DNA from 3 places in the Bradyrhizobium nivariense genome. Region 2 is predicted to be linked to each of the others. Evidence: predicted binding sites of a transcription regulator. Region 2 holds the regulator's gene; each other region holds the start of a gene.
The links. Region 2 encodes PhoB, which activates phosphate uptake and scavenging genes when phosphate is short. Its sites were predicted from a motif close to TGTCATNNANCTGTCAT; they were not measured.

Region 1 (3,275 bases), on a different contig from region 2:
GCCGATGGTCGGATCCGAGGTGAAGTAGGAGAGGTCGGTGTAGATGCGCGCGGTCACCGGGTGGTAATTGCCGGTGCCGGTGTGGACGTAGGTCGTGAGGCTGCCGCCCTCGCGCCGCACCACCATCGACAGTTTCGCGTGCGTCTTCAGTTCGAGGAAGCCGTAGACGACCTGCACGCCGGCGCGCTCGAGGTCGCGCGCCCAGCGGATGTTGGCCTCTTCGTCGAAGCGCGCCTTCAGCTCGATCAGCGCGGTGACGGATTTGCCGGCTTCGGCGGCTTCCACGAGCGCCCGCACGATCGGCGAGTTGCTGGAGGTACGGTAGAGCGTCTGCTTGATGGCGACGACGTCGGGGTCGCGCGTCGCCTGCTGGAGAAACTGCACCACCACGTCGAAGGATTCGTAGGGGTGATGGACGACGAGGTCCTTCTGCCGGATCGCGGCGAAGATGTCGCCGCCGTGCTCGCGCACGCGCTCGGGATGGCGCGGCACGTAAGGGGTGAATTCGAGATCGGGCCGGTCGAGGCGAGTGAGCTGCGAGAGCTCGTTCATGGCCAGCACGCCATCGACCAGCAACACCTCGTCGTCGGCGGCCGACAGCGCATGCTGCACGAAGCTGCGCAGCTGCTCCGGCATCTTGGCGTCGATCTCGAGCCGGATCACCGACCCGCGACGGCGGCGCTTCAGCGCTGTCTCGAACAGGCGGACGAGATCCTCGGCCTCTTCCTCGATCTCGAGCTCGGAGTCGCGGATGATGCGGAAAGCGCCCTGGCCATGAAGATTGTAGCCGGGGAACAGGCGGTTGATGAACAGCGCGGTGGCCTGCTCCAGCGAGATCAGCCGGACGACCTTGCCGTCAGACGGCAGCCGAATGAAGCGGTCGATCTTGCCGGGCATGCGGATCAGCGCGTTCATCTGCTTGCCGTCGACGGCGCGCGTGAGCTGGAGCGCGATGGTGAAGCCGAGGCTCGGAATGAACGGGAAGGGGTGGGCCGGGTCGATCGCGAGCGGCGTCAGCAGCGGGAACACGTTGCTGAGGAAATAATCCTCGACCCAGGTTCGTTCCGCCTTGGTGACCTCCTTGCCCTCGACCAGCACGATGCCCTCGTCGGCCAGCGTGCCGCGCAGGTCGCGCCAGATCGCCTGCTGGTCGGAGGCAAGCTGCGAGACGGTCCGGTTGATGAGCGCGAGCTGCTCGGACGGCGTCAGGCCGTCGGGGCTACGCTCGGCAATGCCCTCGCGCACCTGGGCCTTGATACCGGCGACGCGGACCATGAAGAACTCGTCGAGGTTATTCGCTGAAATCGACAGGAATCGCACCCGCTCCAGCATGGGGTGGCTGGGATTGACCGATTCCTCCAGGACGCGCCGGTTGAAATGCAGCCATGAGAGCTCGCGATTGATGAACCGCTCGGGGCTCGATGCAATCGCCGGAAGGCTCTCGGCTTCTTGGGCTTTTTCTTTAACTTCAACAGCTTGCGCAGAGTCCATCAGAAGTCGGTCCATCCAGTTCGCCCACATTTGCGACTTATGCGCAAAACCGCCGGGAGCATGTGTTAGAGCGATGACGTTTCGATGACATTGATGTTCCGCAGCCCGGCCGCGTCAAGCCGCCTTGGTCAGACATCCCGGAGCAGCTCGGCGGCCAGGGCCCGCGTGACGGGGCGGCCGAGGCGCAGGGCCTCGCTGTCCAGCAGTTCCACGGCCTGCCGGGCGGCGGCCGAGGACCGCTCCAGGCGGGTGGCGAGGTAGCTGACCACGCTCTCGTCCACGGCGAGCTGGCGGTCGGCGCAGAATTTGACGATCAGGCCGCGGAACAGCTGGTCGTCAGGCGGCAGCAGCGAGATGACAGGCACGGCGCGCAGCCGCGAGCGCAGGTCGGGAAGCTCGATCTCGAGCGATGCCGGCACCTCGCGTCCGGTGAAGAGCACGTAGGCGCCATCCTCGCGGGCGAGGTTCATCAGATGGAACAGGGCGCGCTCGTCGAACTCCCTGGCCTTGAGATCCTCAACCACCAGCGCGCCGGTGACGAGCGTACCCGGGACGGCTTCGGCGGTCAGCCCATTGGCCGTGGTCGAGCGGGCGCCTGAAGCCTCGGCCCAGATCGCGGCGAGATGACTCTTGCCGCTCCCTTCCGGGCCGGCCAGCCACATGATCCGGTTCGGCCATTCCGGCCAGGCGTCGATGAGGGCGAGACCGGCGGTGTTGGCGGGGCCTTCGAGAAAATTGTCCCGGCTCAGGCTTTCCGCATGCGGAAGCGAAAACGCCAATTGTCGGGGATGAACGCGGCCTGGCACGCTTGCTTTGCTCCGTGCCGGCGTGCCGGCTTCGTTTGATGAGAGGCGACTTAATCGAGCGGGAGTTGGCCTTTTGCGGGGCCGCATCCCAACTCATTTGGCCTCGATCGTGCTACTTGGCCTCGATCGTGCTCATGTGCCGCAACCACTCGACGAGATAGAGCGACACGGAGGAGAGCGTGAACACCGTGACGAGGCCCATCAGGATTATATCATAAGGGGCGGGCTTGAAGCCGAAGGCGAGCGCCGCCAGCACCAGCGCCGCGAACGCCACCTGGGCCACAGTGTTGAGTTTGGATACCTTGGAGGGCTTCATCTCGACAGGGCGGTCGAACAGCCACGATACCATAACGGCGGCGACGATCATGATGTCGCGCGAGACCACCAGGATGACGATCCAGCGCGGAATCGCACCCCAGATGCCCAGGGCCATGTAGATCGAGACCAGCAGCGCCTTGTCGGCGAGCGGATCGAGCAGGGCGCCGAGCTCGCTCGTCATGTTGAAGCGCTTGGCGAGAAAGCCGTCCACGGCATCGCTGATACCGGCGATCAGGAAGACGGCGAACGCCACCTCCATTTGGCTCGACACGATGGCCCAGACGATGATCGGGACCAGCATGATGCGGCCCAGGGTAATGATATTCGGAATACTCACGCGGCGTTTCCCGGCACCCGGCCTGACCTCGAATTCGGCCCTTTGGAGGCTGAACCGGTTGATATCTCTACATAGTATACGGAGGGGCGCCATGCGAGCCATTGCGCGTCCCCGGAATTCGACGTAACCAGCCGCAAACCCACTGGAAATCGGGCATGACCGACCGCAAAAACGGCCTCACTTACGCCGATTCAGGCGTCGATATCGACGCGGGCAACCGCTTGGTCGACCTGATCAAGCCGATGGTGCGCGCCACCGCACGGCCCGGCGCCGACGCCGAAATCGGCGGATTCGGCGGCCTGTTCGACCTCAAGGCGGCCGGC
Region 2 (3,275 bases):
ATTGTCAGATACGACATCTCGTGCAGTGGTTCTGATCTCTAAGTCCTCATGTACCGGCGTAAACGTTCGGGCGTTCTAGTCGCGCCCGGCGAGCCTTAAGGGATTCTGGCGGCACGGGTTTTTAAAGGCTTAGGCATTCGCTGCGAGGCCCCAGGATGGCTGGCCCGCAGCGAGGGAAAGGGTGCAATGACGGTTTTGACCTGGTCCGATGATCGCGTCGAGCAGCTAAAAAAGCTCTGGGAGGCCGGACTTTCGGCCAGCCAGATCGCGGCTGAGCTCGGCAATGTGACCCGCAATGCCGTGATCGGCAAAGTGCACAGGCTCGGCCTGTCGGGCCGCGCCAAGAGCCCTTCATCGGCAGCGCCGCGGCCGCGCAAGGCGCGTCCCGCGCAGCACATGATGCGGGTGACCCGCCCGATCTCGCGCGGCAACACCGCGCTGGCACAGGCCTTCGAAGTCGAGGTGGAGGCCGAACCGGTCACCTACGACAACGTGGTGCCGATGAGCCAGCGGCTGTCGCTGCTGGAATTGAACGAGGCGACCTGCCACTGGCCGGTCGGCGATCCCTCGAGCCCGGATTTCTTCTTCTGCGGCGGCAAGGCGCTCTCCGGCCTGCCCTACTGCGCCCAGCACTCGCGGGTCGCGTATCAGCCGGCATCGGATCGGCGGCGTGCACCGGTGAAGCCGGGGCCGCGGTAAGTAGTTTCGATTTCAGGATCGAGCCGTGACGCGATGACGGCTCAAAAATACTCAATGTCGTCCCGGCCTAGTGCGCAAGTGCGCACTAGGCCGGGACGACATCGGAGATTGTGGCGGCAGCCGGCTAGATCACGTCTGCCAACATCACACCGCAAATCCCCTACGCCTGCTCCGCCTTCGCAAAGCGATCGTCCAGCGCGTAGCCGGCACCGCGGACGGTGCGGATCGGGTCCTGCTCGCGGCCGAGATTGAGCAGCTTGCGCAGGCGGCCGATGTGAACATCGACGGTGCGCTCATCGATATAGATGTCGCGGCCCCAGACGCTGTCGAGCAATTGCTCGCGCGAGAACACCCGCCCCGGATGCTCCAGGAAGAACTCAAGCAGGCGATATTCGGTCGGGCCGAGATCGATCGGCCGGCCCGAGCGTGCCACGCGGCGCTTGTCGCGGTCGAGCTCGATGTCGCCAAAGGCGAGCACGGTGGCGAGCCGCTCGGGGCTTGCGCGCCGCAGCAGGCCTTTTACGCGCGCCAGCAATTCCGGGACCGAGAACGGCTTGACGATGTAATCGTCGGCGCCGGTCGCAAGACCCCGCACCCGCTCGCTCTCCTCGCCGCGCGCGGTGAGCATGATGATCGGGAGCTGCTTGGTCTCGGGACGGGTGCGCAGCCGCCGGCACAATTCGATGCCGGATAGCCCCGGCAGCATCCAGTCGAGCACGATCAGATCGGGGATGTGCTCCTTGAGGCGGGTGTCGGCGTCGTCGCCGCGCATCACCGTCTCGACGTCATAGCCGTCGCCTTCGAGGTTGTAGCGGAGAAGCTCGGTCAGGGCTTCCTCGTCCTCAACCACCATAATGCGTGCGCCCATCGGGTCGTCGCTCCTTAAGTCTTCAAGTATTCGGTACCGTGGTGGCGAAGGTCGTCATGTCGCCCTTCGGCCGCTTGTCGGTCATCGCCTGGCCCTCGATCATGTAGAACACGGTCTCGGCGACGTTGGTGGCGTGGTCGCCGATCCGCTCGATGTTCTTGGCGCAGAACATCAGGTGGATGCAGAACGAGATGTTGCGCGGATCCTCCATCATGTAGGTGAGGAGCTCGCGGAACAGCGAGGTGCAGATGGCGTCGACTTCCTCGTCGCCCTTCCACACCGCCATCGCCGCCGGCAAATCATGCGCGGCATAGGCGTCCAGCACCGACTTGACCTGCTGCTGCACGAGGTCGGTCATGTGCTCGAGGCCGCGGAACAGCTTGAGCGGATGGAAGTCCGTCTCCAGCGCCGCGACGCGCTTGCCCATGTTCTTGGCGAGGTCGCCGATGCGCTCGAGATCGGTCGCGACGCGCATGGCGCCGACGATCTCGCGCAGATCGATCGCCATCGGCTGACGGCGGGCGATGGTGAGCACGGCGCGCTCCTCGATGCGCTTCTGCAGCGCGTCGAGCTCGGCATCGATGGTGACGACGCGCTGGCCGAGCGGGATGTCGCGACGGATCAGCGCGTCGACGGAATCGACGATCATGCGTTCGGCGATGCCGCCCATCTCGGCGACCAGGCGGGTGAGTTCCTGGAGGTCGGTATCGAAGGCCTTTGCGGTATGTTCAGAACCCATGTTCCGTCTCCTCAGCCGAACCGTCCGGTGATGTAATCCTGCGTGCGCCGGTCGGTCGGCGACGTGAAGATCTTGCTGGTGTCGTCGAACTCGATCAGCTCGCCGAGATACATGAAGGCGGTCTTGTCCGAGACGCGCGCCGCCTGCTGCATGTTGTGGGTGACGATCGCGATCGTGTAGTCCTCGGACAGCTCCTGGATCAGTTCCTCGACCTTGGCGGTCGAGATCGGGTCGAGCGCCGAGCAGGGCTCGTCGAACAGGATGACCTCGGGCCGTACCGCGACGGTGCGGGCGATGCAGAGGCGCTGCTGCTGGCCGCCGGAGAGCGACAGGCCGGAGGCGTTGAGCTTGTCCTTGACCTCGTTCCACAGCGCGCCGCCGCGCAGCGCCTTCTCGACCCGGCCGTCCATCTCGGACTTCGAGATCTTCTCGTAGAGGCGGATACCGAAGGCGATGTTCTCGTAGATCGTCATCGGGAACGGCGTCGGCTTCTGGAACACCATGCCGACGCGGGCGCGCAGCAGGTTGAGGTCCAGCTTGCCGTCGAGGATGTTGGTCTGGTCGAGCATGAGCTGACCGGTGGCGCGCTGGCCGGGATAGAGGTCGTACATCCGGTTGAAGATGCGCAGCAGGGTCGACTTGCCGCAGCCCGACGGGCCGATGAACGCCGTGACGCGGTTGGCGCCGAGCGTCAGGTTGATGTTCTTCAGCGCATGGTGCTCGCCGTAATAGAAGTTCAGGTTGCGGACGGTCACCTTGGGGGGCGCCTCGGGCAGCATCGGCGCGTGGGGCAGTCCACCCGCCGCGCTCATCGATACGGAAAGATCACTCATTTTGCGGTCCTCTCGGCGCCCAGAATGCGCGCGCCAATATTAAGGGCAAGAACGGTCAGGGTGATGAGCAGCGCCCCGCTCCAGGCCAGCTGCTTCCAGTAGGCATAGGGGCTCTGCACGAAGTTGTTGATGGTGA
Region 3 (3,275 bases), on a different contig from region 2:
CGAATTTCAGGTATTCCCACGCCGCTCGCTGTTTCGCTGGATCGCGAGTCATGATCGCCAGTCCGCTGCCACCCGAGGGCACCCTGCCGTCGGCAGCCGAGTGCGGGAACGGACCGGTGCGGATGTCGCGCGTAGATCCAACGTTGGCGGTCAATTGTTCCAGGCGCGAACTGGAGGCGACATAAATGCCGATTTTGCCCGAGGCAAAGGCTTGGCGCGCCTGTTCGGTGGTCATGTCGACCATGCCAGTCTCACCGAAGCGGCGCATCAACTGCAAGGCGGCCTGGCCGGCAGCGCCGTCGAAGGCAATCTTTCCGTCGGGTGTGAACACGTCGCCACCATGGCTATATACAAGCGCGTGGAACGACCAATTGTAACTGTCGGGATAATACTCAAAGAAAATCGGAACAAGTGCAGGGATCGATGTGTGGATGTTGTCGGCGAGCGACAGGATATCGTCCCAAGAAAGATCCAAGTTTGAGAGATTCGGACGCACCTTACGAATGACGTCCATGTTGTAGTAAACGATGCTCGTCGATACGGACTCCGGAAGGGCGATCGTCTTGCCTTTCCATTGCGTCGCGGCGAGCGCCTCTGGCCTAACACCGACCGCGGCAAATAGCGGGTCAGCGGCAAGAAAGCTGTCGAGTGGTACGAGCAGCCCTCGCTCGGCGAGGACCGGCATATCCGGGTAGCAAAGCGAGGCAACGACGTCTGGCAGATCGCCGGTGACCGCCGCCCTCAGGAGTTGCTGCAATAGGGCTGGACAGTCAGCGGCGTTGGCGTCCGTGACGATTCGTATCTCGGGGTTCTGTTGCATGAACCGCTCGACAATCGGCTGGCGGAAGAGGCCGTCGCGGGCCGGAAAGGCGTAGCCCACCCGCAGTGTGACAGGATGGGCATGGGCTGCGCTCACCGCGATGAGCGCGCCAGTGATGGCCGATATTACCGAAGACATCGTTTTCATCATGACAACCTGCCTTGAAGCGGAGACGGATCATGCCGGCGCCGAATAGACGTGCCCGGAAGGGCATGTACTCGACATGCTCCGACTAAGCGCGCCAGATGAAGCTGAATTGACAGAATTGGAATCACATCGCCACTTGTACCTTCGGAAAGAACCATCCAGGCCCTTACTCCTCATTCACGTTGGCGACGAAACTGAAGCGGCCTGGTCGAACGTTTATTGGGACAGCGCCTCTCGATTGAGGACATTGTACAATTCCATCAAAGTAACACGATTTGTCATCGCGCTGTCTCTCACTGCCCTTTGACTGCTGATAGAACTCAAGCGGGTTTAAAAGCAAGAAAGAGGCGTCCTCTGATGGGTCAATCGATCGGTACGCTAAGTCAAGTTCCACAAACTATTCATCAATCCCGCGAGGTTGTCCTGACCAACGCCAAGATCGTGACCCGGTCGACCTGTTTCAAAGGAACGGTCCAGATCGTTGGCGGCGCGATAGCTGATATTTCGACAGGCAATACCACTGCGTGGGGCGCCTTCGACTTTGAAGGCGATCATCTGCTGCCCGGTTTGATTGACGTCCATACCGACCACCTCGAAAAGCAGATTCTCCCGCGCGCCGGCATGACTTGGGACCCCTTGGGTGCGGCGATTGCTCATGACGTTCAGGTCTGCGCGGCTGGGACGACCACTGTGTTCGATTCCGTGATCGTTGGAGCGGTGGGCAACCCGGAGCGACGTCGCCTGCTGCCTCTGATGCTCAAGGGGCTTGGGGAGGCGCGCCGTCACGGCCTGCTTAGGGCTGACCACGCGCTTCACCTGCGCTGCGACGCCCGCGAGCACGACCTCATTGAACTTTTCCTTGAATATGCCGACCAGCCTCAGCTTCGATTCGTGACCATCATGGATGACGGGCCGCGGCGGGACCCGAAGCGCTTCCGCCATCTAGAACGTCGCAAAAATAGGCCGGCGGCGGAGATCGAGGCAGCGATTGCCGCTGTCGCGACCACAGAGGACTGCACGGAAGAAAATCGGCGCCGCCTCGTCGCACACTGTCGCGCGCGCGGTGTACCTTTCGCTAGCCACGATGACACCACTCTTGCCCATATCACGGAAGCGGTCGGATACGGTCTCGTCATTTCCGAATTTCCAATCACTCTGGAGGCGGCGAAAGCCGCCCGCACCGCGGGCATGACGATCATCGTTGGGGGACCGAACCTCGTCGCCGGGCGGTCACATATTGGGAACGTCTCGGTGCGGGAGCTCGCGCAGGACGGCCTCATTGACATCATCTGCTCAGACTACATCCCCGCCAGCATTCTGCGCGGCATTTGGTACTTAGCGAGTCAATCCGGGGGGCTAACGCTTCCTGAGGCCGTTGCACTCGGAAGCCAGCGGCCAGCGGAAACCTTCGGCCTTCTCGATCGCGGCGAAATCGCTGTTGGCAAGCGCGCCGACCTCATCCGCGTAGCCGACCGAGCCGGTCCTGTCGTCCGAGGGGTCTGGACGGCCGGACGTCAAGCGCTGTGAGTTGATCCGAGACACATGAATATCTCAGTGACGCACCATCAATATAGCCGTCAAAACTGGATGACGTTGCTTGCCAAAGCACCGATTGCAGAACTGGACCGGCACTGGGCGGCGATCGCTCGGCCGAAATTCCAGTGGATACGGCGTCCCGAATGTGGTGCGGCGATGCTGCGGGGGGCCGTCGGACGCACCGGCACTGTGTTCAATATCGGCGAGGCGACTGTGACGCGCTGTACGCTCCAGATCGAGACTGGCGAGATTGGCATTGGCTACGTGCTCGGCCGCAACAAGCGCCACGCGGCACTCGCCGCCGTGTTCGATGGATTGATGCAGCGCGACCAAGCTACCGGGACGGGCGAGATCGGCTCGATCATTGCGGGGATTGATCGCTGCGTGCGCCAAGCAGAGCGGGCGATCCGACGCGAGGCCCAACGGAGCAAGGTCGATTTCTTCATGCTGGGCCAGGGAGACATGGCGAATGACGGCTGATCTGATCCCGCCTGCATTCCGCGATCCCGTTCACGATGCGCAGTCAGCTTTCCGCCGACTCCTGACAGCGCTGTCGCGGCCCGGCACACCGGTTTCCTTTCCCGGGCCCGCCCAGCCGCCGCAGCCGATGAGCGGGCCGCTCGCCGCTATCGCGCTGACGCTCCTCGACCCCGATTGTCCGATCTGGCTCGACCCGGCGCTCTCGACGGATTCGGTGCGGCGCTATCTCCATTTCCACACAAACGCACCGCAAGTCAGTGATCCGAGAACCTCGACCTGCGCTCTGATCGGC

Region 1: a site for PhoB is predicted at 1,565-1,581, ahead of QCM77_RS24665 (RNA degradosome polyphosphate kinase). Genes of this name have one in related genera too.
Region 3: a site for PhoB is predicted at 1,244-1,260, ahead of QCM77_RS05360 (alpha-D-ribose 1-methylphosphonate 5-triphosphate diphosphatase). Genes of this name have one in related genera too.

The regions. Positions count from the first base shown of each region.
Region 1 covers NZ_JARWCR020000032.1:50,668-53,942, reverse strand. Annotated here, with positions in the region: gene QCM77_RS24665 (RNA degradosome polyphosphate kinase) at 1-1,491, opposite strand, end outside; gene QCM77_RS24660 (P-loop NTPase family protein) at 1,620-2,297, opposite strand; gene QCM77_RS24655 (CDP-alcohol phosphatidyltransferase family protein) at 2,410-2,952, opposite strand; gene purM (phosphoribosylformylglycinamidine cyclo-ligase) at 3,108-3,275, shown strand, end outside.
Region 2 covers NZ_JARWCR020000084.1:17,735-21,009, reverse strand. Annotated here, with positions in the region: gene QCM77_RS39845 (GcrA family cell cycle regulator) at 187-699, shown strand; gene phoB (phosphate regulon transcriptional regulator PhoB) at 860-1,567, opposite strand; gene phoU (phosphate signaling complex protein PhoU) at 1,590-2,306, opposite strand; gene pstB (phosphate ABC transporter ATP-binding protein PstB) at 2,318-3,139, opposite strand; gene pstA (phosphate ABC transporter permease PstA) at 3,136-3,275, opposite strand, start outside.
Region 3 covers NZ_JARWCR020000004.1:109,503-112,777, reverse strand. Annotated here, with positions in the region: gene QCM77_RS05365 (extracellular solute-binding protein) at 1-970, opposite strand, end outside; gene QCM77_RS05360 (alpha-D-ribose 1-methylphosphonate 5-triphosphate diphosphatase) at 1,325-2,494, shown strand; gene phnG (phosphonate C-P lyase system protein PhnG) at 2,510-2,983, shown strand; gene phnH (phosphonate C-P lyase system protein PhnH) at 2,973-3,275, shown strand, end outside.